4 regions of the Neobacillus sp. DHD-1R genome follow, and region 3 is predicted to be linked to each of the others. Evidence: predicted binding sites of a transcription regulator. Region 3 holds the regulator's gene; each other region holds the start of a gene.
What was found. Region 3 encodes Rex, which represses fermentation and respiration genes when NADH is low (regulators of the CRP and FNR family bind a similar motif). Its sites were predicted from a motif close to TTGTGAAATATTTCACAA; they were not measured.

Region 1: the regulator Rex is predicted to act here: its motif matches at 5,603-5,620, upstream of AC3ANL_RS14815 (formate/nitrite transporter family protein).
Region 2: the regulator Rex is predicted to act here: its motif matches at 4,706-4,723, upstream of AC3ANL_RS10610 (DUF3147 family protein).
Region 4: the regulator Rex is predicted to act here: its motif matches at 4,758-4,775, upstream of AC3ANL_RS00510 (TIGR04190 family B12-binding domain/radical SAM domain protein).

The regions. Positions count from the first base shown of each region.
Region 1 covers NZ_CM173232.1:3,060,185-3,067,525, forward strand. The annotation lists gene AC3ANL_RS14795 (DHA2 family efflux MFS transporter permease subunit) at 252-1,769, opposite strand; gene AC3ANL_RS14800 (TetR/AcrR family transcriptional regulator) at 1,954-2,859, shown strand; gene AC3ANL_RS14805 (hypothetical protein) at 2,947-3,363, opposite strand; gene AC3ANL_RS14810 (VanW family protein) at 3,539-4,540, opposite strand; gene AC3ANL_RS14815 (formate/nitrite transporter family protein) at 4,740-5,564, opposite strand; gene AC3ANL_RS14820 (hypothetical protein) at 6,033-6,458, shown strand; gene AC3ANL_RS14825 (class I SAM-dependent methyltransferase) at 6,576-7,341, opposite strand, start outside.
Region 2 covers NZ_CM173232.1:2,204,796-2,212,136, reverse strand. The annotation lists gene AC3ANL_RS10640 (manganese-dependent inorganic pyrophosphatase) at 1-871, opposite strand, end outside; gene AC3ANL_RS10635 (SDR family oxidoreductase) at 1,216-1,989, opposite strand; gene AC3ANL_RS10630 (MaoC/PaaZ C-terminal domain-containing protein) at 2,038-2,439, opposite strand; gene AC3ANL_RS10625 (MaoC family dehydratase N-terminal domain-containing protein) at 2,436-2,885, opposite strand; gene AC3ANL_RS10620 (beta-ketoacyl-ACP reductase) at 2,904-3,668, opposite strand; gene AC3ANL_RS10615 (DUF3147 family protein) at 3,910-4,281, opposite strand; gene AC3ANL_RS10610 (DUF3147 family protein) at 4,300-4,659, opposite strand; gene AC3ANL_RS10605 (YpzG family protein) at 4,944-5,096, shown strand; gene AC3ANL_RS10600 (GNAT family N-acetyltransferase) at 5,362-5,865, shown strand; gene AC3ANL_RS10595 (YpbS family protein) at 5,917-6,171, shown strand; gene AC3ANL_RS10590 (PAS domain-containing sensor histidine kinase) at 6,314-7,341, shown strand, end outside.
Region 3 covers NZ_CM173232.1:5,102,755-5,110,095, reverse strand. The annotation lists gene AC3ANL_RS25105 (ABC-F family ATP-binding cassette domain-containing protein) at 116-2,035, opposite strand; gene moaC (cyclic pyranopterin monophosphate synthase MoaC) at 2,212-2,709, shown strand; gene AC3ANL_RS25095 (redox-sensing transcriptional repressor Rex) at 2,731-3,384, shown strand; gene AC3ANL_RS25090 (YhbD family protein) at 3,550-4,176, shown strand; gene AC3ANL_RS25085 (polymer-forming cytoskeletal protein) at 4,189-4,911, shown strand; gene AC3ANL_RS25080 (cytoplasmic protein) at 4,926-5,636, shown strand; gene AC3ANL_RS25075 (YdiK family protein) at 5,697-5,903, opposite strand; gene AC3ANL_RS25070 (CPBP family intramembrane glutamic endopeptidase) at 5,900-6,610, opposite strand; gene AC3ANL_RS25065 (hypothetical protein) at 6,864-7,007, shown strand.
Region 4 covers NZ_CM173232.1:106,764-114,104, forward strand. The annotation lists gene AC3ANL_RS00490 (branched-chain amino acid ABC transporter permease) at 1-372, shown strand, start outside; gene AC3ANL_RS00495 (branched-chain amino acid ABC transporter permease) at 388-1,362, shown strand; gene AC3ANL_RS00500 (ABC transporter ATP-binding protein) at 1,337-2,116, shown strand; gene AC3ANL_RS00505 (ABC transporter ATP-binding protein) at 2,117-2,824, shown strand; gene AC3ANL_RS00510 (TIGR04190 family B12-binding domain/radical SAM domain protein) at 2,859-4,667, opposite strand; gene ybaK (Cys-tRNA(Pro) deacylase) at 4,980-5,456, shown strand; gene AC3ANL_RS00520 (PRK06851 family protein) at 5,691-6,791, shown strand; gene AC3ANL_RS00525 (hypothetical protein) at 6,917-7,060, opposite strand; gene AC3ANL_RS00530 (DNA alkylation repair protein) at 7,184-7,341, shown strand, end outside.

The DNA.
Region 1 (7,341 bases), 2.0 Mb from region 3:
TATTTTGTACAAAAAAAGACCTTATCCTATCTGTAAAGGTCATAAATAAAGTTATTTACATGACTATTATAGTATACTTAAAAAATTTTCGCATGCCCAAACAACACGCAAAAAGTAAAAAGAGAACGCCTAATAAAGGTCGGACCTCACTTTAACACTCAATATCCAGTCGCCTATCCATAAAGAACAGCAACATGCATGAGGTTTTGGTCTGAAACTTTGTTTGAGACATCCACTTTTTTTATAATTTATTAATTTACAGCCATTTTTTTATCGGCTGGCTTTACATCACCCGGATCTTCCGCTTGTTTTGCCCGTTTAATAAATAAAGAAAAAACAAGTGCAACTGCAGCAAGAAAGGTTGCAATGGTGAAAGCATAATTAATTCCAGATAACATGGATTGCATGATAATATGTTGTTTCATTTCTGCTGCAGCAGCTGCAGTTGGCTGCTCAGTCATGTTTTTGATCGCTGCCGCACCAAGTTCTTTTGCCTTTGATTCAGTTCGGTTAGACATAATTGTGACAAGCAATGCGGTACCAATGGCACCGGCAACCTGATTTAAGGTATTGTTCATTGCAGTCCCATGCGGGTAAAAGCGGGCTGGTAATTGATTTAATCCATTTGTGGATACGGGCATCATGACCATCGATATACCTAACATTCGGATTGAATTCAAAATAACCAAATAAGAATAAGATGTCGTTAACGTTAATTGCCCAAAATAATAAGTTGTGACAGTCATAATAATTAACCCAATAAGAGCTAAAATCCGCCCGCCAAATTTATCAAATAATTTCCCTGTAATGGGCGACATAATGGCCATTGCTAGTGCACCTGGCAACATCATTAACCCGGCATCCATTGGCGTGATTCCACGTATCGTTTGAACATAGATGGGAATTAATAACATCCCAGAAAACATCGCCATATTAACAACCATGGTAATCGCTGAGGATAATGCAAACATAGGGTATTTATAAATCCTAAAGTTCAGCAATGGTTTTTCTTGTTTTAGTTGACGTAATATAAATACAATCAATGAGATTACCCCAATAATAATCGTTCCATAGACAAGTGGACTATCCCAGCCTTTGCTGCCTGCAGAACTAAAACCATAAAGGATACCGCCGAAACCTGCACTCGATAATAGAAGAGAAACAAAATCAAGCCGGATATTTACTTTTTCCTTCTTATCCTTTAGCAAGAAAAACCCTATTAATAAAATAACAATAGCTATTGGTGTAACAAAGTGGAAAAGCATTCTCCAGTCATAATGTTCAATAATCCAGCCCGATAATGTTGGTCCGATTGCAGGTGCCGCCATTAAGATCAGACCGAACACGCCCATTGCGGCCCCCCTCTTTTCTACGGGAAAGCTTACTAACATAACATTCATTAACAAGGGCATCAAGATGGCTGAACCGGAAGCTTGAAGCATCCGACCCGTTAATAAAAGTGGAAAAGCATGGGCAAAACCTGCTAGAATGGTTCCAATTGAAAATAAGGCCATTGCAGTTAAAAATAATTGCCGGACAGAAAATTTTTGAATTAAATATGCCGAGGTAGGAATTAAGATTCCATTAACGAGCATAAAACCTGTCGTTAACCATTGTACAGTCGACGCTTCAATATTTAAGTCCTTCATGATCGATGGAAGTGCTATATTTAATAATGTGTTGTTTAGGAATGCAATAAAAGCTCCAATCATCAAAACGGCAAGAATTCCGTACCGTGGACGACTAGTCTCCTTTATGGTTTGTTCCATTCCATTTCCCCCTTAAACTAATTGTTCATTTTTTTATACCCCTGTTTCATACTTCCATTATAATATACTCTCATTTCAAATATTGCAATCAAAATATATCCATGATTTAGAGGTTTGTAAAGACAGATAAAATAAGGTAGTATTATTTTATACAGGCAGTATAAATCCAATTTTAGGTGATGATATGTACAATCGGAAACAAAATGTCATAAAGGCGGCCCATCAACTTTTTATTGAAAAAGGCTTCCAAGCCACTTCCATTCAGGACATTTTAGATTATAGTGGGATTTCTAAGGGAACATTTTATAATTACTTTTCGTCAAAAACAGAATTATTGATCGGCATTTATAAGACGGTCTATAAGCAGCTAGACCAGGAAAGGAGTAAACTCCTTGTTGGTCAAAGTCCCTCCAATATTGAGATTTTCATTCGACAACTCGAAATGCAAATGATGACCAATAGAAAAAACAAACTCATTACGATTTTTGAAGAGGTATTGGCAACAAACGATGCTGATCTAAAAAAATTTGTTCACCATACTCGATTAAATTCCCTTCGCTGGTACTACAATCGCTTTATTGATATTTTTGGAGAAGAGAAGAAACCCTACCTATTAGATTGTGCGATCATGTTTCAAGGAATTTTACAGCATAATGTTCAATATAATCGTATGGCTTATGAGACAGGTGAAAAAGTTAGTCAAGTGGTCCGTTATAGCGTTGGACGGTTAGTGAAATTGGTTGATGAGGTGTCCGAAGCCGGTGATCGATTACTTGAACCGGAACTATTAGAGAAGTGGCTTCCCAACTGTTCAAAGAACCAGACAGGTTTTAAAACCCAATTACTTCATTTATCAGGAACATTAAGAAAAACGATTACTAAAGTATTATCTGATGAACGCGAACAAGAAAAGTATTTTGAACTTTTAGACTTTATACAAGAAGAATTATTACATTCTAGTACACCAAGAAAATATTTAATTGAAAGTACACTTTTATCTCTAAATGGTCATTCTAGTTGGAAAAAGGAACTGATGGCTCTTGAAAAGTTGGTTAATGATTCTATGAATCAAGATGAGGCTTTAAATTAGATAAAACTGTGGATGTCCCAAACCATGTGTAAGACCCCTCAACCACAAAACCGAGGTGTCCGACCCTTTTGGAACATCCACTTTCTCTTATTCTGAAAAAATCTTTGTATCTGTATCACTGACAACAATACTTTTTGAAATATCCCAAATAATAAAATGCCTTGAATACTGTCTTGTCAACACAATAGCTTCTTTTTCTTCCTTTATAAAAATGAGGCCCGCGCCCATTTGTTCTTCATATGTCCATCCATTTACTTTCATAAAATCCTTAACAACATTGAAGCGATTATTTCCAGTATTGATGGATAAGTATCTGCTCTGGTTTTCTGATTTTGCAAACTGGACGTATTCAGTATCCGTTAGCTTTAATTTTAGAACAGAAACCATCAACGGAATTGGATTTCCCTCCTGAAATAATGCTGATCCAAAGATACCAATAACCAGAGAAGATCCTATTGTAACACCAAGAATCAAGGTAACCATGATTTTTTTTATTAATCCCACCGATTTACCTCCCCCAGATAAACCTTTTCTCCTAATCTGACGAATCCATACCTAATTTTGTTTCAAATTCCCAATATTTCCTTTAATAGACAATCCAATAACACGCAAAAGGCCGAATTCCGCTCATCTCGGAATTCGACCTTTTATATACCGATTATTGGTATATGGTATTAAGCTAATTACTTTTTGCAATAAGTCCTTGATAGGCTGCTGAAGTTCTTACTTCAACGGTTAATTTTCCTTTACCATAAATCGTTTTTATTAAGATTGGCACACCCGCTGTATTCTGAAATCGAAAATCGGGACCGCCGTAGGAAACCGTTGCATCTCTTCCTGCCGGTACATAACCGACCGATAACGAGTGGTGATGTTTTTCGATATAACTTACGCCTATTTTGTCTACTGCATTAAACAGTGTGGAGGATGTCTGGCAGATTCCACCACCAATCCCATCGACAAGTTGCTTATTTACAATTTCCTTTGCTGGTTGGTACCCATGTTCAGCATCGCTTGGGCCAACAGTGGTATTAAAAGAAAAGATATCTTGAGCTCCAACAATGACATTATTAATTGCATGTGCCGAGAGCTCAATATTTTTTGAACGTCCAATAACCCCGCTGCTAAAATAAGTCGAGAATGAAGCAACCACTACCTCACTTAAGTGGACAACATCTTCAGGTTTATAACCGCTTGCCGTTACAGTTATCGGGAGCTCCACCTCACCACCTTGAACCGAAGCTGTCATGACTCTTTCTACTAATAGGGCTTCATCTAAAATTATCTGAGGCTTTCCTTTGATAATCTGACCATTGTCATCAATCCTGTCGAGCACCATTCGTTGGTCATAACCAGTCGTAGATTCTGTTCCTCGTGCCAATTCCTTAGCCCACTGTTCAATTTTCTTTTTATATGATTCCGGATTAGTTTCAAATCCTAAATCCATTGGTAAAAAGGTCTTTACGGTCTGTTTTGTATTCGAATCAACAACATTTACCGCAATTGGCTTTTGTTCTTCAACTTTTTGAGGTTCGACTGCTGGCTTTTGCTGTGTTTTTTTTGGAGGTTCAGACACCTTTTCTTCATGTGGTTTTCCATTTGACGTTTCCTCATTACATCCAGCTAATCCAATTAAGCTTCCTATTATCAGTAATGAAAGTGCCCATGTCTGCTTAGCCATTATCCCCAACTTCTCCTCTTTTTCTAAGTTCTGTTATGTCGCGCTCATATAGTACTGGGCCAGCTTAAAAGCGCTCAGTTCCCATTTTATTCCGTCAAACATATCAATATTACCTAGAAAAAGTCGTTAACTTGATTAAAAGGGATTTTTATCAAAAAAAAAGCAGTGTTGAATATTTAAGTTCAACGCTGCCAACTTTCTATCTAACCCCACTTTTCACCATAGGCTGAACCACTTTCGGTTCTAAGAAGGAATGTTCCTTTTTCTTATAAACATGCCAATATGCTAATGCAATAAATACTGTTCCACCTACAGCATTTCCTAAAAAGACAGGAATAAAATTTTGAATATAGTCCAGCCATGTAAAGTGGCCTGCAAAAATTGCTGCAGGGATCACAAACATATTAGCTACCACGTGTTGAAAACCAATAGCGACGAATGCCATCGTTGGAAACCAAATTCCAGTAATTTTCCCCGCCATGTCATTAGCTCCGTATGAAAGCCATACGGCAGAAGCAACCAGCCAATTACATCCAATTCCCGAAACAAAAGCTTGAAGAAACGATACTTCTAATTTATGTTCAGCGATACTAATTGTTTTAGATAAATATGGAGCGGTTTCAGTTAAGCCAACAAGGTGACCGAAAAAATAAGCAACAAAAATCGCTCCGATAAAATTACTGACTGTAACCAGAAACCAATTATAAATGACCTGCCGGGTGCTTACTTTTTTGGCCATTCTTGCTAAAGGCACAGCCATCATATTTCCAGTTAAAAGTTCACCGCCTGCTAGGAGTGTAAGAATAAGTCCAATTGGAAATACGGAAGCCCCAATTAGACTGCTGAGGCCGTCAAAATTTCCCGACAAAGTCGCTGTTACACGGATAAAAAGCAAATATCCTAAAGCAATGAATGCACCTGCCTCAAAACCTAAAATCATCGTCTGAAGAAGAGAATATTTAGTTTTTTTAACACCAATCTCCACTGTGATTTCCATAATCTTGTCTGGTTTACTGTATCCCATACGAGGTTCTCCTTTAAAAAACATTTTTTCTTTAATATTTGTGAAGTACGTCACATACACTTATTTTATAGTAATTTTTTATAAAAACCTGTGAATATTTCTTTACATATTTAAGAGCGCTTCCAATTCTATGATAAGGAGCTTGTTATTAGGCATGAGTTGAGCCTCTGACACCTAAAAACGAATTTTTTAAAAAGTTTAGATAGAAAGTTCGGAAAAAATTAAAATTTACCGTTTTTAACTTGATCCATTTCCATTATTATCCTTAAGATCCTTCATCGTTCTACAAAATTTGAGCAATGTTCCAAGCACATATTTTAAAATGTGGTATAATAGTAGTAAATGCTGATTAAATGAGCCGTGGCTAGGTAACCTTTACCTCATTTTCTCTCCATTTTTTTATTGACAAAACGTAAATTGACCTATAATGAACTGCTATAGAAATTAATTGTAGAAAAGGTGTTGGGAATGGAAAATTCAATTGAAACAATTTATTTCTTAGAAAATCCAGAAAGAAATATTATTAAATTTGCTACTGGAACGCAGCTACGCTATGAGGATATCATAAAAGAAGTTTTTGGCGTGGCATGTATCAATGATTTACACATGATGCTTCAATATAACAAGAGTTTTCAAACGAGTATTTGTAATAGCTATGGAATCAGCGAAAAGAAAATCACTCTAGATAAAATTATTCGGATTGCATCTAAAACAGATATGCTTCGTTTAAAGAACCATTTGATGGACCAGCAAAAAAATAAAGTCGATGCAATCGAACCTGAAGATAACTTCCAAATTGATTGTCCTTTTGACTCGGTCATCAAACTTCAAGAAGGAATTTATCAATGGGACGATGCCAATTTCTCCTATAATGCTGTTACTAATGGTGCCTGACACCTTTGATCCATTCATCAAAGGCAAGGTGCCTTTTTTCTTTTTCCGACAAAAACCGTGTAAATACTAAAAAAGGTGTCAGGCACCATTCATTCAGTTGAATGTTGCCTGACTTTTTTAGTTATATAAGTATTCACGTGTCCAGGGAAGGGAATCATTTGTTCCTTTCGTAAAGATGAATTGACCTAAGTCAATATTCCCTGTTTGAAAGGATGCTGCGCAGGCATTTAAGTACAATCGCCACATCCGAATGAATCGTTCGTCCTTAGTTTTTCTTATTTCATCAAGGGCATTTTCAAAGTTTTCTGCCCACATTTCAAGTGTTTTTGCATAATGGCGGCGCAAACTTTCAAAATCAATTAAGTTGAAGTTGTTTTCTGTAACCTGATTGACTAGCTCCCTCACCGAAGGAATATACCCTCCTGGAAAAATATATTTATCAATCCATGCATTTGTTGCGCCTTCTTTTGGTGACGTAATCGTGTGAAGGACAGAAAGTCCACCATTTACCAATAATTCATTTACTTTCTGAAAATATTCAGGTAAATGTTCTTGACCGACATGTTCAATCATACCTACACTGACAATCCGATCAAATTTCTGTTTTTTCAAATCACGATAGTCGATTAATTGTACTTCTACAAAATCTAATAATTGCTCTCCCTTAATCCGTTCTTGCACCCGAGCAAATTGTTCCTCGGACAATGTAATACCTGTTGCTTTTACTCCATAACGCTTAGCTGCAGTAATAATTAGTTCTCCCCAACCGCAGCCGATGTCTAAGAGCGTCTGCCCTTTAGAAAGGTTCAGTTTTTTAAGAATATGGGCCACTTTATTTTGTTGGGCCGTTTTTAGACTATCGGATGGAATCTTAAAGTAGCCG
Region 2 (7,341 bases), 2.5 Mb from region 3:
CCTTTAAGGTTGCTGTGTTATTAGAAAGGGTAACATTGTACGCTTCTTCGACCGCAGCCTTTTTGCTTCCTAGAGCTAAACCAACTGAATCATTTGTTAAAATATCCGTTACAACAAATAAGAATAAATCTAGGTTCTTTTCTGCAATAATATTCGAAATAGCTGCTTCTAATTCAGCTTGTCTTTCAAGCACATCAGCCGTGTCAACTACATTGACTTGTGCAATCTCTACTTTACTTGAGCCCATTTCAAATCCTTTAGCATCAAGGCTTAGAAGTTCATCAATGGTTTTATCACGAACATCTGCACCTGCTTTAAGCATTTCCAAACCATAGCTTTCTGCATCCACACCAGCAATTTCAGCTAGTTCACGTGCAGCGGCAACGTCTTCAGGTGTACACGTTGGTGATTTGAATAATAAAGAATCAGAAATAATTGCAGATAGCATTAGACCAGCAATTTCTTTCTTAATTTCTTTGCCGTTTTCTTTATACATTTTATTAAGAATGGTTGCTGTGCAGCCAACAGGCTCGCAGCGGTAATATAATGGATCGCTTGTTTCAAAATTAGCAATCCGGTGGTGGTCAATAACCTCGAGGACGCGAACATCAGCGATATCATTGGCACTTTGTTGGCGCTCGTTATGGTCAACAAGAATAACAGAATTAACTTCAGCGGCTACTGCTTCCACTAAGCGTGGAGTCTCAGCATGAAATTGGTTTAGCGCGAATTGTGTTTCACCATTAATTTGTCCTAAGCGAACTGGCTCCACATCTATGCCTAATTGTGTTTTCAAATCTGCATACGCAATCGCAGAACAGATCGTATCGGTGTCAGGATTTTTATGACCAAAAATAAGTACTTTTTCCATTTGACTACTCCCAATCGTTTGAAATTATGTAGGACAGCCTCAACTGCCTGAGTATGACCCTAACGAAAATTATATATGATTCTGTTAAAGGATTCAAAAAAAATATTTAAGATCCATTTTAAACAGCAAATTTTTCACTTAAAAAGTGCAACAAAACAAAGGATCATAACCCATAACCCCAATAATAAATGGAATGATAATATTAGTCTTCGCAAGTTGGAGTGAGTTATCCGCTAGTTAGCTCACTTCATCCGCAAGTCAAAGCGGTTTATCCGCAAATTAACTCACTCCATCCGAAAATTGAATCACCTTAACCACTAGTTAGCTCCATTTTCTCAAAAAAATCACATCGCATGTGCACCGCCGTCAACCACGACAATATCTCCAGTCACAAAATCTGAAGCAGGCGATGCTAAAAATAACGCTACACCTTTAATATCGGTGTCTGAGCCAAATTTCCGCAATGGCGTTTCTTCAAGAATGGCCTCTCCACCATGATCCAGCACGCCTTTTGACATTTTTGTTGGGAAGAATCCTGGGGCTATCGCATTCACGTAAATTCCCTGTGGTCCCCATTTCACAGCTAAATCTTTTGTAAAAGTAATAACAGCGCCCTTACTAGTGTTATAGCCAATCGCATTCATATAGTTAGGATTGCTGCCCTGTAAGCCGGCAACCGAGGCAATATTAATGATTTTTCCAGACTTTTGTTCGAGCATGACTCTTCCAACCGCTTGGGACATTAAAAATGTACCTGTTACATTTACATTCATGACCTTTTGCCAAGCCTCTAGCGGCATCTCCTCCACTGGAGCTCCCCAAGAGACACCGCTGTTGTTAACAAGAATGTCAATCCGGCCAAATTTTTTAACAGTCCGTTCGACGACGTTTCTTACGTCCTCGGGATTGGAAACATCACATTTAAGGGCAAAGCTTTCAACCCCAAGCTTTTTTAACCCTTCGCTTACTTCTTCACACGCTTCAAGTTTTCTTGAACAAACCACTACATTGGCTCTTGCCTCAGCAAATCCTTCGGCAATTTGCTGGCCAAGCCCCCTGCCTCCGCCTGTTACAATCGCAACTTTGCCGGTTAAATCAAATAACTGTTTTACATGCATCCGAATACCCCCTATTAAAGTTCAAAAAGGATAGAGCCATTCATGGCATTAATATTGGTGAAAGACGACCTCTCCCTTCAAAACTTCGCTTCCTTGTTGGTTAACCGCTTGGACACTAAAGTACAAATTGTGATCCTGTTTTTCTTTTAATGTCGCTTTAAGCGTTACTAGATCATTTAAAAACACCATGCCTTTAAAGCGAATGGAGTAATCCTGTACAAAACCTTCTTGATAATATTCTGTGAAAAGCTTTGCCAAATTGCCCATTGTCCACATACCGTGGGCGATAATCCCAGGTAAACCAGCTTTTTTCGCTTCTTCATCGATTGTATGAATCGGGTTAAAATCTCCTGATGCACCAGAGTATTTAATGAGGTCCATTCTAGAGACGGGCTCGAGTTGAACTTCTGATAAAGATTCACCAACTTGTAATTGTGTTAGTGTACTCACTTTACCAACTCCTTCCTTACCGCTTCCGAGATGACGATCGTTGAGGTTGAACTGAAAATGAGTTTGCCTGCCTCATCCTCGCCAAAGCTTTCAAGAACAAGGAATCCCATTTCCCCGAAGTTTCCTTTTTTCTCAAAGTAATTCTTAACTTTTGAATAGCAGTACACCTCTTCACCGACCAATAATGGCCGTTCATAATGAAAGGTTTGTTCCCCATGTATCAGCCCTTTAGACGGCAGGTTCAATCCCTCAAACACACCATAATCAAAAATCCTCGGAAAAGTTGGTGGAGCAATATTTGTTTTGTATCTGGAAAGCCAGGCCGTGTCTTCATCAAAATAGATGGGGTGAAGGTCATCAATGGCTTCCGCAAATTTCTTGACAGCGCCTCTTTCAACAGCATTCTTCACCTTATTCGATTGTTTGCCGATTTGATCTTTAAACAATTAACTTCACCTCATTTATTAACATTTTGGTCCGCCCGCAACATAAATGACTTGCCCATTCACAAACGATGATTTCTCATCTGCAAAGAAGGCAACAGCATTGGCGATATCAGCAGGCTTCCCGCTTCTTCCGACTGGAATAGCGGCCACACTTGCTTGAATTAATTGCTCAAATGGAACACCGATTCTGGCTGCTGTTTCTTTGGTCATTTCTGTTTCAATAAAGCCCGGGGCTACGGAGTTTGCGGTGATTCCATATTTCCCCAACTCAATGGCTAGTGTTTTCGTAAATCCTTGTAAGCCAGCTTTTGCCGCTGCATAATTGGCCTGACCGCGATTTCCCAGTGCTGACGTAGAGGAAATATTGATAATTCGGCCATATTTTTGTTCGACCATATATTTTTGGACAGCACGAGCGGTATTAAACGAGCCTTTTAGATGTACATCCATCACCGTCTGCCAATCTGAATCGGTCATTTTGAATAAGAGGTTATCGCGGATCACACCTGCATTATTAACAAGCACATCAACCGATCCAAATGCCTCATAAACTTCCTTAACCGCACTTTCTACCTGCTCTGCATCAACCACATTGGCGGCCTTCGCATAAACATCATAGCCTTTTTCTCTTAGTTCGCATGTAGTTTCATTTAATGTCTCTTCATTTAAATCAATGAAAGCTACCTTTGCCCCTTCTTGCGCAAAAAGTTCAACAATCCCTTTTCCAATTCCACGGCTTCCACCTGTTACAAATGCAACTCTCCCAGCAAATCTACCTGTCATTTCTATTCCTCCTGATTTTAAAATAAACAATACTCTATTCTAGATAGCGCTTACAATTTACCTTTTTTAAAAATATGCAAGCGTAAGTTAAAAAATACCTACCGGTTGGTATGTTAGTTTTATTTTATTCCGAAATTTCAGATAATACAAGCTTATGTTTATTATTTTCCCTATTAAAAATGAGGTTGTCCCTAAACAAAGGGGCCAGACCCTTTGATTGAGACAGCCTCATTTTGGATGATTATATGTGACGAATCGCTTTTCTAGCGATGCGCTCTTTTATAGTGGAGATGGTAATTGAACTTACTAGCCATGAAATTAATCCTATTGCAATACTAAAAATCCAATTGTCAGTTGTTTGCAAAGAAAAAAGAACAGCGATCACACATATAATTCCGCCCATCATTCCATAAACAGAACCTCTCGCAATATTAGTTGCTTTTTTCGTTCCGGAGGCTATGCCCACCATAATAACTGCTGTCAGCATAACAGCCGGGAAAGCAGCAAATATACCGGCAAGAATCTTCCATGGAGAAATGACGGTAATAAGATAACTGATGGAAACTGCTGCACCGCCAAGTAGAAAACGAACAAATAAATCTTGTTTATTCATGTTGTCACCTTTTTTCATTTAATAGGATGTAATAAATACAACGATTATCGAGACAGTAAGCCAACATGCCATTGCATGCAGGATCCCTCGTTTCCAGCCGAACTTTGGAAGAAGATAGCCTGCAATTAGGGCAACTAGTATATTAATGGCCATTCCAAAAATGGCTCCTCTTGATAGCATGATTGAATGAGAAATGAGTTGTCCACCATGAAAATCGAGTCCAATTGTAAGTAATGCTGCAAGATATACGGCAGGAAATGCTGCAAATATTCCGCCTGCTTTATCACCTAATTTTTTAGATACAATGGTACAAGCAACAACAGCCAAACCTCCCAAAAGGAATCGGATGAGCAGTGCACTTAAAGATAAATGAGCCATTTGTTTTTCGCCTCTTTTTTTGTGTCAACAAGATGTTATTTTACTAACGTGAATTGTCTCACAAAGTAATTTATGTATTCATTTTACATCACTTACGTGAACATTCATGTGAACTTTTTATTACTATTTTCGAAGCGGTTTCATCTTTTAGATTAAACGATTCCAACTTTTTTCAAGCGTCTTTTATGATAAGTAATGACTATTTTCTATACTTTTTACAAATGATAAAGGTGATATTCAAACCGAATATCGTCGTTTCAAATCCTATGATGAGGTGATTGTTGATGAGCTACAGAGAACAATTAGATCCACACTCAGAGCTTTTTCATCACACTTTTACGAGCCCGAAGCATCAAAAAGCACAGGTAAACGGGCAGACTCGACTGTCGCAAGACAAGATCATCTTAAGGAGCAATGCCAAGGCCCATCGCTGGTAGGAGTCCTGGCATAAGAAACGAAAATGGATGTAAAGAAAAATTACATCCATGAAAAGAAAGACTCTTTTCTCGATCCAAATGTCGAGGAAGGGTCTTTCTTTATTAAGTAAGAATTTATAAGTAATGACATTGAGAATTGTCTAGCTTCAGCGCTAAACAGGCGCTTGCACTTTTCTTTTTCAGATTTAACTTTATATTGAAAATATCTACTTGAAACGATATCATAAATTCTAATGACATTACATAACTGGAGTGGACTACAAATATGTTTGAAGCTGTGATAATTAGAGATGCAGAAATAAAGGACATGCCGTTCATTATAGATATATACAATTCCACGATTCCTGGCAGAATGGTGACAGCAGATTTAGAGCCTGTCACAGTCGAAAGTCGGATGCAGTGGTTTGATGATCATTCTCCTACTTTTCGCCCATTATGGGTTGTCGAAATGAATGACAGGATCTGCGGATGGGTTAGCTTTCAATCGTTTTATGGCAGACCTGCCTATAATGCCACTGCTGAAATCAGTATTTATATACATGATGATTTTCGCGGAAAAAGACTAGGTAAATACCTTATTCAAAAAGCAATCGATGCCTGTCCTAAACTTAAAATCAAGACGTTGCTCGGCTTTATTTTTGGCCATAATGAACCAAGTTTGAAATTATTCCAAAGCTTTGGTTTTGAGAAGTGGGCTCACCTACCGAAAGTTGCAGAATTAGATGGGGTTGAACGAGATTTACTAATTCTTGGAAAAAGGGTAGGATAGCCCCTCACCACAATGAAAAATCAAATACATAAAATGAATGGAGTGGAACACATGAGCGTCCATAAAGAAATAACTGAACATGTAAATAAACAAAACAAAAAAATAAATGATTTTCTTTTTCTTGATCAACAACGAGAATTTTATATAGAAGAAGCCATAACACTTTGCAAAGAAGGAAAAGCGTTTACGACGGATAAAATTAACGCTGTTACCAGTCAAATAAATGCTCTTGCAAGACAAGGTATCATCCCTACTCGTAAGATAGTAACAGTTGAGATGGTCAAAGAGTTCGCAATGAAATCCTAGGATTCACCAATAATCAATTGTAATAAATAGGAAATCAGCCTTATATGATTCCAAAAATATTATTTTTCTTGTATTATAAATAGGAAGAAAACTGTTTTTATTACTTTTGGATACCTCGTTTCCTAAAAGACTGGAGATTTACATGGATAAAAAAAAGCTAGTCTTCCTTTATTTCATCAGCAGTATTATTTGGATTTATGGATCTAACTATCTCATTCACCAGTTCGTACCAACTCCCTTTATTCCGATGATCGAAAGGTCAAAAGAGATTTTTTATATTCTCGTTACAGGGGGATTCATTTATTTTTTTATTGCTAAACAAGAAGAGCTAAATGTGTCTATAGATGACAAAAAACGGCTGTCAACCCTGATTAATTCGATGGTTGACTTTGTGAATTTTAAAGATGGTGACGGTAGATGGATTGAAGCGAATGATTTTGGTTTGAAATTGTTTCAGCTGGAACATGTCGATTATCGTGGAAAAAAGGACTCTGAATTAGCCAACTTTTCTGATTTTTACGCTGATGCTCTTAGGTACTGTGAAGTTTCAGATGAGCAGACATGGGAAAATAAAGAAATAACTCGGATAGAAGAAGTCCTTCCTATTCCAAATGGTTCATTTAAAACGTTTGATACCATTAAAGTTCCTTTATTCAATCCTGATGGCAGCAGAAAAGGGTTAGTGATTATTGGCCGTGACATTACTGAAAAAAAAGAAATGGCCAAGCAACTTGCTGAAAGCCAGCAACAATATAAATCTTTATTTGAATATAGTCCTGATATCGTTTATATATTGGATCTAGAAGGTAAAATAACAAATCTAAATTCCCAATTTGATGTCATTACAGGTTTTAATCGGACAGAAATGATTGGAAAAAACATTAAAACTTTATTACCGAAAAGGTATAAAAGATTTTTATTACGTTTTTTCTCTTCGGTTGTAGAAGAAGGAAAACCAGTTATGTACGAAATCAACATCGCAAATGTAACCGGAAATTTCATAACCCTGCAATGCACTTCCCTTCCGATTATCATCAATGGAAAGATTGCCGGAGTCATTGGTTATGGAAAAGATGTGACCACCCTCCGGAAGACGGAGGAACGGTTACGAAGAACAGAAAAACTTTCTGTTGTTGGCGAATTATCTGCAAGTATTGCACATGAAATTCG
Region 3 (7,341 bases):
TGTATAAAATAATAGAAAATTGTCGAATGTCTCTTTGAAATTTGTTGAATATCAACGAAAATTTTTTGGTTTTTTCCTTAAAAGAAAAAACCGGGCAGCCACCCGGTTTCAACCATTAATCAGCAAGTTCGGCCCAGTCTTCCATTAGTTGCTCAAGCTCAGCCTTAGCCTGTTCACTTTTTAGATTAATTTCTAATACTTTTTCATGGTTTTGAAAAATGTCAGGTTCACAGAGCTTTTCCTCGTAATCTTGGATTTGTTTCTCGAGCTCTTCGATTCGTTGTTCTATTTCTTCTAGTTTTCGTTTACGCTGCCGTTCAAGCTTTTTACTTTCCTTATCCTGTTGATAACTGTTTTTCTCTGAGGTATCCACTAAAGTTTCTTTTTTCGTTGCCGCAGCGAGCGCTAATGCTTCGAGTTCCTCTTGCTCCAGTTTCTTTTCTAGATAATAATCATAATCACCTAAATACTCATCGCTGCCCTTTCGACTTAATTCTAAAACCTTCGTTGCGATCCGGTTAATAAAATAGCGATCGTGAGAGACAAAAAGAATGGTGCCAGGGTAATCAATTAAGGCATTCTCAAGAACTTCTTTACTATCAAGATCAAGGTGGTTCGTAGGCTCATCCAAAATTAGCAGATTGGCCTTTTCCAACATAAGTTTAGCGAGTGCCAGACGGGCTTTTTCCCCGCCGCTTAGGGTAGAGACAATTTTTAACACATCGTCACCGGAAAATAAGAAATTACCGAGAACGGTACGAATTTCTTTTTCACTCTTTAAAGGGTAATCATCCCATAGCTCATTTAATACACGTTTATTAGAAGTTAATTCAGCCTGTTGCTGATCATAATAACCAATCGAAAGGTTTGATCCATATTTGACGGTCCCCTTTAACTCAGGCAGCTTCTTAATAATCGTTTTTAATAGCGTTGATTTGCCGATTCCATTTGGACCAACCAGAGCAATACTTTCCCCTTTATACGCCCGGAAAGTGATCGCCTCTGAAACCATTTCCCCTTGATACCCAATCGCTAAAGAATCTACCATCAAAACATCATTACCACTTTGTTTTTCGATCTCAAAGGAGAATGCAGCCGATTTCTCGTCCCCAAGTGGCCGATCCATCATCTCCATTTTTTCAAGCTTTTTTCGGCGGCTTTGCGCCCGTTTGGTCGTTGAGGCCCTTGCTAAATTCCGATTAATAAAATCTTGCAGGTTAGCGACCTCTTGCTGTTGTTTTTCATAAAGTTTTAAGTCACGTTCATAATTGGCCGCTTTTTGTTCAAGGTAAGCACTATAGTTACCTGTAAACCGCCCAATTTGCTTGCGCGATACCTCGTAAACCTGTGTGACGACTTTGTCTAAAAAGTAACGGTCATGAGAGACAATTAAAATGGCCCCTTCATAACTTTGCAGATATTGCTCAAGCCAGGAAAGAGTTTCAATATCAAGATGGTTGGTCGGTTCGTCCAAAATTAGAATATCCGGTTTGGTTAACAATAGCTTTCCTAAGGCAAGCCTTGTTTTTTGCCCGCCGCTTAAACTTGAAATCATCAAGGAACTTTCATTAAAATGTAACCCATGTAAAACAGAGCGAATATCGGCTTCGTATTGATAGCCTCCCTGCTCTTTAAACTTCACTTGAAGTTGATCATATTCAGATAAGATTCGCTCGTATTTTCCAGTGTCTTCGTATACACTAGAATCGGCCATTTTAGTCTCCAGCTGCCGCAATGACTTTTCCATCGACAACAGATGTTGGAAAACGGTCAACATTTCATCCCAAATGGATAAATTGGACTCAAGGCCAGTATTCTGAGCTAAATAGCCTATGGTCACTTCTTTGGGTTTGATGATCTCGCCGCCATCATGTGACAAATGCCCGGCAATAATCTTCAATAATGTTGATTTGCCGGCACCATTACGGCCAACAAGGGCAACACGGTCCCGTGTTTGTAATTCCAGTTTTATATTAGATAAAATAAGGTCAGCACCATAATATTTTTGTAGTTGATTCACTTGCAATAAAATCATTTTATTCACCTCTATTAACTATAATTAGTGTACCGTATATCCTGAACATCGGCAATAAAGCGGGGCTTTCGATTGGCGGGATTTCTTTTATCAGCGAAAAAATGTATATTTAGTGCAAACTTTCACACACATACTAGTGAAAATAGTGTATTATTTTGGGGTAGGGGGATTTATTGATGGCTGAATTTACTCATTTTAATGAAGAGGGCAGAGCAAAAATGGTCGATGTCAGTGACAAACCAGAGACGGCACGAACGGCTCTTGCACATTCTAGTATTACTGTTAGCAAAGAAATTTTTGATAAAATAACGAACAATGAAATGAAAAAAGGCGATGTCTTAGCAGTAGCCCAAGTTGCAGCGGTGATGGCTGCCAAAAAGACATGGGACATCATTCCGATGTGTCACCCTATTCCATTAACAGGGATCAATATTTCTTTTTCATGGGAAAAAGGGCAAAATGAGAACTACCAATTATCTATAGTTGCAGCTGTAAAAACAAAAGGGAATACAGGTGTGGAAATGGAAGCGCTCACAGCTGCTTCTGCCTGTGCCTTAACCGTTTATGATATGTGTAAAGCAGTCGATAAAAGCATGGTCATTGGACCGACTTATTTAGTCGAGAAGACGGGCGGTAAGAACGGTGATTTTAAGCGAAGCGAACAAGTTAAATAAAAGGAAGGGGTGTGGGAGAGTATGAGTAACGAAACGACAAAGATACCACAGGCGACAGCGAAACGGCTGCCCCTCTATTATCGGTTTTTGAAAAACCTGCATACTGCTGGGAAGCAAAGGGTATCATCAGCGGAATTAAGTGAGGCGGTAAAGGTAGATTCAGCCACTATTCGCAGGGATTTTTCCTATTTTGGGGCCTTGGGGAAAAAGGGCTATGGCTACAACGTCAATTACCTTTTAACATTCTTTCGGAAAACGCTTGATCAAGATGAATTAACAAAGGTTGCATTAATTGGCGTCGGAAATCTAGGAACAGCTTTCTTAAACTATAACTTTTTAAAAAATAATAACACTAAAATAGAGTGTGGCTTTGATGTGGATCCGGCAAAAATGGGAACGAAGATCCGTGAGGTGCCCGTGTATCACATGGATGAATTGGAGAATGTGTTAACGGAGGAAAAAATCTCGGTCGCCATCCTTACCGTTCCTGCGCCCGTTGCACAAATGATTACGGATCGGCTTGTGAATGCAGATGTAAAAGCAATCTTAAATTTTACGCCGGCAAGATTAAATGTGCCTGCATCAATTAGGGTGCATCACATTGATTTAGCAGTAGAGCTGCAATCCTTGATCTACTTTTTAAAACATTATCCGACAGAAGATATAGAAGAATAAGAAAAGGGTCAGACCCCCATGTTAACATTCAATCTATAATCGCTAATTGAAAAGGTCAGCGATATGTTGAAGTTAGGGGGGCAGGCCCTTTTTTTTTGTGCTCAAGTCTAACTTTACAACGTAACAGTGTTATGTTACATTAGAAATAGAAAGGGGTTTTCAATCATGAGCGAGGAGTTAATATCTAAAAAGGATTTACTGGATTATGCAGGAATTTCTTACGGACAGCTATATAGATGGAAGCGTAAAGATTTAATTCCGGAAGAATGGTTTATTCGAAAATCAACCTTTACGGGTCAAGAAACCTTTTTCCCTAAAGAAAAAATCTTAGAGAGAATTAACAAGATACAAACCATGAAAGAAAATTTGTCATTAGATGAACTAGCAGATATGTTTTCACCTAATATTAGTGATATGCAGTTAGACAAAGATGATTTAGTAAAACGTAACATTGTTTCGAATGAAGTGATGAATTTTTATTTAGAACAAGATAAAGGCAGCAACGATAAATTTAATTTTTCACGCATGTTGGAGATATATGTATTAGAGAAACTTTTAGAATCAGGCGATATAAACTTAGATGAAGGAAAAATGCTGCTTCAGCTGTTAAAAGACAATGAGCAGCTCATTAAGCAAAAAAGCTGTGACTTGATCATTACTCGTAAGCTTGGAGTGTCATCCTGTCTGTTACTGATAAATGCAGAAGACTTCCATTTTGAAAAGGGAACAAAAATAATCGTGTCTCTATCGCTTATGGGGTGTATGGAAGAAATTAAAGCAAAATTATTATAAAGGAGACTGGCAATGGATACGAAAAGTAGAGGAGACTTGGTCATTAATGGATTAGGTTCGTCTAACGGAGGCCACTTCCATTTAGTAACGGTTAATGGTAGAGGAACGATCAACAGTGACGTGCAGTGTACGGCGTTTGAGTGCAATGGGTCAGGTACAATGAAGGGGAATGTGGGAGCGGATACCGTCAAAGTGAACGGGAATGCCCGCTTTAATGGGAATATCGAGGCGGAAAAGCTTTCTGTTGAAGGAACGGCAAGGATTGATGAAAACCTCTATGTAAAACAGTTAAAGGTTTCAGGCAAAGTCACGGTTGGTGGAAAAGTAAAATGTGATGAAATCAATCTTCGAGGTCTTTTTGCGGTGAAGGATGATTGTGAAGCGGAGCTTTTTAAAGGGGAATATCGGTTTACCATTGGCGGGCTCTTAAATGCCGATCAAGTTAATATTAAGATTTATGGTGAATGTAAAGCGACAGAAATTGGCGGTCAAACCATTATTGTCAAGCAGCATAAAGGGTCTTTTTTCAGCACTTTATTTAAATCCTTTTTCAAATCGCAATTAGAAGCGGACATCATTGAAGGAGACATCGTTGAGCTAGAAAATACAAAAGCGAAAGTCGTGCGGGGTCATCAAGTCAAGATTGGCGCCAACTGCCAAATAGGTGTCGTAGAATACACCAAAGAATTTTCACAGGATAAAAATGCCGTTATTAGTGACATTCGAAAGGTTTAAGGGAGGGGAAGAACATGGGAAATAGCAAAAACCTTATCATTAATGGCACAGGAAGTTACCCCGGAGGCCAATACGATAAAATCAGCATTCGTGGCGAAGGAACGATTGTGAATGATGTCGAATGTTCTGCTTTTCGTGTCTATGGCACAAGTGAAGCAAACGGAAATGTGACAATCGGAACTGCCAAAATTTTAGGTGAGGCAGAATTTAATGGAAATGTGAGAGTGAAAGAAACACTCGTCATGGGAACCATGAAGGTCGACAAACAAGCCAAATTGGAAAAAATGAAAATCCTTGGTTTGCTGGAAGTGGAGGAAGGCCTCAGTGGTGATGAAGCTATCATAAAAGGAAGTATCGCCGTAAAGGGAGATGTCGAATATGAATTGTTTGATTCAAGCGGCGGCTTTGAAATCAAAGGATTATTATCAGCAGATACAATTAAAATCGGCTTGCGCTTTGGTGAAAGTACAGCAGAGGAGATTGGCGGCGGAAAAATCACGGTGAAAAGAAAGAAAAATTCTCTGCTTCCCTTTGGCAAAGAGGTCGGCACACTTGCTGCCAAGGTGATTGAAGGCGATGAAATTTATTTAGAAAATACAACGGCAGACGTAGTTCGAGGCAATACCGTCAAAATTGGACCTAGTTGTCTCATTGGCGTCGTGGAATATACCCATGAAATGACACAAGACCCATCCTCCACAATTAAAACAAAAACCAAGGTGTAAATAATAGAAAAGGTGTCAGGCACCCATGTGAATTCTTCACATGGTGCCTGACACCTTTTTTTATTTTTTCTTTTTAATTTTGTCTTTGTATTTCATGTAAAACAGGATGATTTTTAGACCTGAGCCAAAATCAAAGGTGGCTAACAAAACGAGGAGATAGCTGAAAAAGCCCCATCCGTTTCGTTGGACATCGTCGATGGCGAAATAGGTAAATAACCCGCCAAGCAGGAAGTAAATAAATCCGGAAAACAAAGGTGAACGTCTCATAGAAAGCCTCCGATAAAGTTTTGAACCGCCTCCGCCTCACGCTGAAGTCTTTCAATATCGTCTTTGTAAACAGATTGCACTAATACCACCATAGTATTCATGGTGACATGGGCAAATATCGGCACCAAAATGTGCTTGGTTTTGACATAAAGAAAGGCGAATGTAAATCCCATTGCCGCGTACATCAAAATATGAACGGGTTCCATATGGGCTATGGCGAAAATAACAGAACTAATGACTGCTGAAAGAAAAAAGTTGAATCGTTTATAAAGAGCACCAAAAATAATTTTTCTGAACACAATTTCTTCTAATATTGGACCGATGATGCTAGTAACCAAAATCGCCAATGGGAAAGCTTCGATGATATGAAGTATGCTTTGTGTGTTCTCAGACCCCATTTTAATGCCTAACAGTGTTTCAATATATGCTGCTGCATACTGGGAGAATAATGCCAAAAAGATTCCTAAAATGGCCCACATGACCGAATAACTTAATGAATGACCCCTTTTGTCGAGGCTTCGCATGTTCATTTCTTTTCTTAATAAAAACAAAATGATGAGCAGGGCAATGGTAAAACTAGCAACCAGCCAAACAGGAACAGCAAGACCCTTACTAATTCCTAGAAATACCAAAAACGGAAGACCGGCAAGACTCGAAAACTGCATAACAATGTAAACAACGATGATCCACCAATATTCTTTTTTCAAATGGTTAACTCCTTTTACTAATATCTATACCCATGAACGAGTAACTTATGATTTTGCAAACGAGCGTAAATACAGCTATTATCTCATTTTACTCTTAAACCTGTTACCGTTTCAATTTAGAAGAACTTTTTTGTAGAAAAGGGGGCGGGCTAAATAATTTTTTCATTGCCCTCGGGATCGAGTTATCGGAGTTAGATGTAAATGAGACGCCTTTACATTACCCTTGGGAGCAGGATCTTGGAGCTGGAGGTAAATGAAACGAACTTCCATTGCCCTTGAGAGCAGGATCTTGAAGCTAAAGGTAAATGAAACGAGCTTCCATTGCCCTCGGGAGCAGGATATTGAAGTCAAAGGTAAAAGAAACGGTCTTCCATTGCCCTCAAGAGCAGGATATTGAAGTTAAAGGTAAATTAAACGGGCTTCCATTGCCCTCGAGAGCAGGATATCGGAGCTAGAGGTAAATGAGACGGCTTTACATTGCCCGTAAAAGCAAACTTCTATATACAACGGTCAATGAATTCTCTAAGTATCTTATTCATAAAAACAAAATTCACAACAAGTTTACCAAACAGAGTACTTTTTTTAAAAAAACAGGTATAGATTATTCAGTTTTTCACATACTTGATAAGGTTGTTTAAAGATAAAATTCTTTTGTAAAATTTTATCCTTCAGACTTGCAAAAGATTTAGAGATTTATTATTATAATAATTGTGTTAGCACTCATCAATGGA
Region 4 (7,341 bases), 420 kb from region 3:
GCCGTGTCTCATGATATGGATGCTGCTCGGTTGATGGGGATTAACGTCAATAACACCATCTCAGCTACCTTTGCGATTGGTTCTGCTCTAGCAGGGGCAGCAGGGGTTATTTTTGGAATGTATTATACAAAAATTGAACCGCTAATGGGGATTATCCCAGGTCTAAAAGCTTTCGTTGCGGCTGTTTTAGGCGGAATCGGAATTATCCCAGGTGCAATGGCTGGTGGATTAGTATTAGGTGTCATTGAGTCACTTGTTAGTGCAGCCGGCTATTCTCTATGGCGAGATGGCGTTGCATTTGTGGTCCTTATTTTAATTTTAATTTTCCGGCCTGCAGGTTTATTTGGTAAAAATGTCAGGGAAAAGGTTTAGGGGGTGGCTTGAGCGATGAATATTTTTAAACAAGCAAAGTTTTTTTGGACAACTATCGTTTTAGCCGTTGTGTTTTCACTAGTCATGCAGTTTCTAATCGTGGGTGGCACATTAAATCAATTTTATGTAAATACCCTGTTTTTTATTGGCATTAATATTATTTTAGCTGTTAGTCTTCATTTAATAATTGGCATAACAGGACAGTTTTCGATTGGACATGCAGGCTTTCTAGCCGTTGGTGCATATGCATCGGCAATTATGACGATGAAATTAAGTTTGCCCTTTCCAATTGCTTTATTAACAGGTGGAATCGTTGCAGCGGTAGCAGGTCTTATTATCGGGATCCCAACACTACGGCTAAAAGGTGATTATCTTGCAATTGCTACACTTGGTTTTGGAGAGATTGTCAGAATTGTATTTTTAAACATTGATTATGTTGGTGGAGCAAGTGGTATGACGGTCACGCACTTAACGACATGGCCGTGGCTTGCAGGCTGTGTTATCATAACCATTTTAGTCATTGCAAACTTCACGAATTCCACACATGGCCGTGCTTGTATTTCGATTAGAGAAAATGAAATTGCAGCCGATGCCATGGGCATAAATACAACCTATTATAAAGTTGCCGCTTTTGCGCTTGGTGCCTTTTTTGCCGGCATTGCTGGTGCCTTGTATGCACACAACTTTTATATTATTCAGCCAACCAACTTTGGCTTTTTGAAATCATTTGATATTTTAATTTTTGTTGTACTTGGTGGTTTGGGCAGTATGTCAGGTGCCGTTATTGCGGCAATCCTATTAACGATTATTTCAACCTATCTGCAAAGCTATCCAGAAATCCGGATGGTTATCTATAGCTTGGTCCTTGTTGTGATGATGCTTTACCGTCCACAAGGGTTAATGGGCACAAAAGAGATTACCTCATTCTTTAAAGTTGGTAAATCGGCTAAAGGAGGAGTGCAGCATGACAACAAAAAACCAATTGCTTAAAGTAGAAAATGCCGGAATCCGATTTGGCGGCTTAAAGGCTGTTTCTGATGTGAACTTGGAACTAAAACAGGGTGAACTTGTCGGTTTAATTGGACCAAACGGAGCTGGTAAGACCACATTTTTTAATTTATTAACGGGCGTATATGTTCCCACTGAAGGAAGCATTTCCTTAGAGGGTGAAAAATTAAATGGTTTAGCACCCTATAAAATTACGAAAAAGGGTATCAGCAGAACCTTCCAAAATATCCGTTTGTTTAGTGAACTTTCCGTTCTTGACAATGTTAAGGTTGCCTATCATTCTCTTGCGAAGCATTCCATGCTAAGCTCGATCCTCCGCCTCCCTTCCCATTTTGCCGGTGAGCGTGAAATGGAAGAAAAGGCAATTGAGTTCTTGAAAATCTTCAAGCTTGATGAAGTGATGTATGAGACGGCCAAGAATCTGCCTTATGGTCAGCAGCGCCGGTTGGAAATTGCTCGGGCACTGGCTGCTAATCCTAAATTATTGCTGCTCGATGAACCAGCAGCGGGAATGAATCCCCAGGAAACGGAAGAGCTCATGAATTTAATTGCCTTAATTCGTGAGAAGTTTGACTTAACGATTCTCTTAATTGAGCATGATATGCTGCTTGTGATGGGAGTATGTGAACGAATTTATGTACTTGACCACGGTCAGTTGATTGCCAACGGTACACCAGAACAAATTAGAAATAATCCTAAAGTCATCGAAGCGTATCTTGGTGAGGAGGTCTCTTAAATGCTTAAAATTAACGACATTAATGTGTACTATGGAAATATTCACGCATTGAAGGGCGTTTCCCTTGAAATTAATCAAGGAGAAATTGTCACCTTAATTGGGGCCAATGGCGCCGGAAAAAGTACGCTGTTAAAAACCATTTCTGGTTTGTTGAAGCCTAAAAATGGCGAAATTTTATTTGAAAATGAACATGTGGCGGGAAAAGTTGCCCAGTCCATCGTGAAGCGTGGAATTTCACAAGTTCCGGAAGGACGGCGTGTGTTTTCTAATATGTCGGTTGAGGAGAATCTCGAATTAGGGGCCTATTTGCGAAAAGATAAAAAGGGCATCAAAGAGGATTTCCAAAAAGTGCTTCAGCTCTTCCCGCGCCTTGAGGAACGCCGTAAGCAGCTATCAGGGACACTTTCAGGTGGAGAGCAGCAAATGCTTGCGATGGGCCGTGCACTCATGGCAAGACCACGCCTTTTGCTATTAGACGAACCCTCCATGGGACTCGCTCCGATATTAGTTAAGACGATTTTTCGGATCATTGAGGAAATTAATCAAACCGGGACAACTATTTTATTAGTTGAACAAAATGCCAATATGGCACTGTCAATCGCTGATCGGGCCTATGTTATTGAAACAGGAAAAATTGTGGCCACAGGTACGGCTGCAGAACTTAGTCAAAGTGACCAAATTCGCGCTGCATACTTGGGTGGACATTAAAAGGTGTTGGGGCATTGCCCAACACCTTTTCTGATTAAATTTTCATTTTTCTTCTTTCGGGTTCCAACTGGAATTGCTGCCGCCTTTTCGGACTTAAGCGATGGCGGATTTTGATCATATAGTCTTCATATAGCTGTTCCATTCCTACTAAGGCAAGGGAAAAGAAGTTGGCATAATTCTTTTGGACTTCCCACTTTAATTCGTTTTTCCCGCAGATACTATATTTGTTTAACTCTTGGATTTCTTTTTGAATTTTGGCAAGTTCTATTGCTTGTTCCTCTGCCGGCAGGGCAAGGACATGGTCGATTTTATCAATATAGTCCTTTGATTTTTCAATTTTCCCCTTAATTTCTAAATAATCCTCATGATTAATCAGATTATACTTTAATTTAAAATCATTCAGTTTTCCAGCTGCTTCATAGGTGGAATTTACAATATCATCCCTTGTCATATCGTTTGTTTCATAGCTGAGCATATGCTTCCACGATGGCTGCGTAATCGCCTTGCGGTGGTCCTCAAGTGTCTGACAGTACTTCTTATATCCATGGATTTCCGGATGTTCAAAGGCCGGGCTTGCAGGATCAAGGAAAGGCGCAAGTGGGGCAACAAAGTAAAAAATTCGTGGGTCATGGTTACAGGCAAGATGAATGGTTTCACAGAAATCAATGTTTTCCACTGCGCTTTGATAAGTCTGGCCCGGAATCCCCACCATAAAGAACAAATCGATTTTTTTACAGCCATTTTTTAAGGCAAAATTAAGGGTATCAATTACCTTTTGGTTGGTACAGCTGAATTTTCCATTATAGCGCCTAATTTTTTCATCATGGGTTTCCAGTGTGATTTCAATGCTATATTTTGGCACACTTTCATTCATCATTTTAAAGAACTCTTCATCGGCATATTGGAACAATTCGAAGACAATTTCATTTTTAAGGTTAAGGTTTTTCAACCGGCTGAAAAACTCTTGATAATATTCGCGGCCGCCTTGGCGCAAGTCATGAAGGATAAAAATAGGCGCTCGGCTAAAGCGTGAAATGAATTGGATATCTTCGACGAGTTTCTTCGGTGAACGTAAGGCCAGCGATTGCCGGTTACAGTTTTGATCATAAGCTTCTCTGGAACCCCCGCAGATGAGACAGTTTTGCGTACATCCCCTTGCTGTTAATAAGGCAGTGTTCGGATATTGCAGCCAGCCATTATAGGGAAGCGGGTCAAGAAAATTCCGATATTTAAAGACGGAACGTATTGTATAGCGATAGCCTGGGACGTCAATATCATCTAGATCCTTAGGCACATACGTAAGGGGATTGTAGCCGCATTCGCTGCCTTTTTTCCAGGTTAAGTTTGGGATATCGGCATAATGGGTGCTGCCTGCTTCAATCTTATTCATTAGTAGGAGCGTCAGCTTTTCTGTGGAATCGCCGCGGATGACGAAGTCAATAAATGGATATTCAATTAACTCTTTATGATAATAGGTGGCTGATAAGCCCCCAAACATGATCGGTGTTTCCGGGTGGAGTTCCTTTACAATCCTGGCAAGTTCGATACTGCCATGGGCATGGGGCAGCCAATGGAGGTCAATTCCGAAGGCTTTTGTTTTGATTTTTTTCAGTTTGGCCTCGACATCGAACCTTTCACTCATTAGCATGCGATTAGCAATGTTAATGATTTTAACGCGCAGCCCGTACCGCTCTAAATAATCAGCAATACTTGTCAAACCGATGGGATACATTTCAAACACTGGTGATGATGGGACCACATCACTAATCGGCCCCGCAAGTAAAGAGTTTTTTCGAAAGTCATATACACTTGGTGCGTGTAATAATACTAAATCATATTTCATTGCTTTCACCTCAGGTTAAATTGTAATAGAGGACATTCCTCCATTTGTATGTGAAAAGTAGCAAAAAGGGGTTTTATGTAATATATTTTCATGTGAAAGATTTCACATATAATGTCAATTACGGAAAAAGGATGAGAATAACCATCTTTTTTGCCTATAAAACTATAGGTGTTTCTAAATTTAGTTTACTATAATACCTATTTGATAGAGTGACAAACGGGTGACAGATTTTGGGTGATTTTGTGTAATTTTTGAAAAAAATGCTATGATTATTCACATAGTTGGATCGTATTTAAATGGGGGGTTTGGTACATGGCACAAGCAAAAACCAATGCAATGCGCATACTGGATACTAAGAAAGTGGAATATGACATGCTTACATATGACAATAAGGATGGGAAAATTGATGGGATTTCAGTAGCGGCAAAGATCGGCAGGGATCCTAAGCAAGTGTATAAGACGCTCGTTGCCCAAGGCCAAAGCAAAAACATTAATGTCTTTGTCATTCCCGTTGCTGAGGAATTGGATTTAAAAAAGGCGGCCAAAGCAGCCGGTGAAAAGAGCATGGACATGCTTCCAGTAAAGGATATTCAAAAATGGACCGGTTATATCCGTGGCGGCTGCTCACCAATTGGCATGAAAAAGGAATATAAGACATTTATCGATGAAAGCTGTCTACTTCTTAACCAGATCGTGGTCAGTGGCGGGAAAATCGGTATCCAAATTGTACTAGAGCCGATTAAACTAAAGGAATTAACCAAAGCAGAAACGGTTCCATTAACTAAATAAAAGCGGGACTAACAATCAATTTGGTTTTCCCGGTACCCTAATGTGAGATAAAATTTTTCTAGGCACTCACCTATATAAGGCAAAAGCATAAGATATGGAGAAAAGTCCAACACCCACACCCAGTATGACTGGATATGGAGACTTGTTCAAAGGCTTGTGTTAAAAAAACTTCCTGCACCAAACGTTCAGGTTCCGTGCAGGTCTAGTTGATTCACGAAAAGGGAGTGTAGATGAGTGGCAGGGAAAATTAGAAATTATTTTGCCGGCGGGAATACTGCGAGAGGCTTTTATAATCTTTATGACTCGAATCTGCAAGGATTAGACCGGTTATTTATCCTAAAGGGCGGTCCGGGAACAGGTAAATCTTCACTAATGAAGAAAATTGGCCATGAGTGGGTCGAAAAGGGTTATGATGTCGAGTTTCTTCATTGTTCATCCGATAACAATTCCATTGATGGTGTCCTCATTCCGGCACTAAAGGTAGGAATTGTCGACGGTACGGCACCGCATGTCATTGAGCCGAAGGCACCGGGCGCGGTGGAAGAGTATATTAACCTTGGTGTAGCCTGGAATGCCCGTGCATTAAGTGTGCAGAAAAATGTTATTCAAAGGCTGACCAATCAGATTAGCGCCTCCTTCCAAAAGGCATATGCCACTTTTAAGGAAGCGTTGGAGATTCATGATGATTGGGAGAAAATTTATATAAATAGTATGAACTTTAAAAAGGCTGATCAATTGACGAATAAATTAATTGATTCTCTTTTTGGGAAAATGAAGTTAAATAAAGCTCCGGACGTGCGTCATCGTTTCCTAGGAGCAGCAACTCCAAAAGGTGCTGTCGATTACGTGCCAAATTTGACGGAAGAGATCCCGAAGCGTTACTTTATCAAAGGACGGCCAGGTTCAGGAAAATCCACGATGCTGAAAAAGCTGGCAGCGGCAGCGGAGGAGCGCGGAATGGATGTAGAAGTCTATCATTGCGGCTTTGATCCGTGCAGCCTTGACATGGTTATTTTCAGAGAAATGGGGGTGGCTATTTTCGATAGTACGGCCCCACATGAATATTTCCCAAGCCGGGATGGCGACGAAATTATTGATATGTATGAAATCTTAATCGAGCCGGGAACGGATGATCTTTTTGCCGAGATTATTGATAAAATTTCTGCAAAATATAAAAATAAAATGACTGAAGCAACAAGTTTTCTTGCCAAAGCCAAAGAGCTGCATGATGAGTTGGAAGCGATTTATGTCGCCGCGATGGACTTTTCCGTGGTGGAGAAGATTCAAGAAAAAATCGCCCAAGAAATAAATGAGCTGGCAAAGGCCAGGGTGTAAGAAAGAGGATGTCATAAAAGGGTCTGACCTCACGTTTAACACTCAATATATAGTCGCTTATTAGGAAAAGTTCAGCGATATGTTGAGGTTGTGGGGTCTGACCCCTTTGTTTTGAGACATATTTATTATTTTTTCTTCTTTTGAGTGTGATTACTTTTTTTGCCTTTGCTGTTATCTCCGCTCACAAACTCAGTTGCAAATTCGGCCTCAGCATGCCCTGCCTGCGGAGAGTTTTGGTTGCGGCTGCCTTTATTAAATTTCTTTGTCATCTAGTATCCCTCCTTTGCTGTTACGTTTAGTGTGGCATCGCCAGAATGGTTTATGCCAGCAATATAAAGGTTAAATTGGAAGATAGTAGAATCATTAAAAGAGGTAAACTTAGGAGAGGATGGATGGAATTGTCTGTTGTTTTGTTGACAAAATTATTTGAGGAAAACGCCAACCCGGCAAATGCTGAACCGATGAAGAATTATATGAAGGGTCACTTCCCTTTTCTCGGGATTAAGTCGCCATTAAGGAAGGCGTTAGAAAAGCAATTTTTTAATGAAAC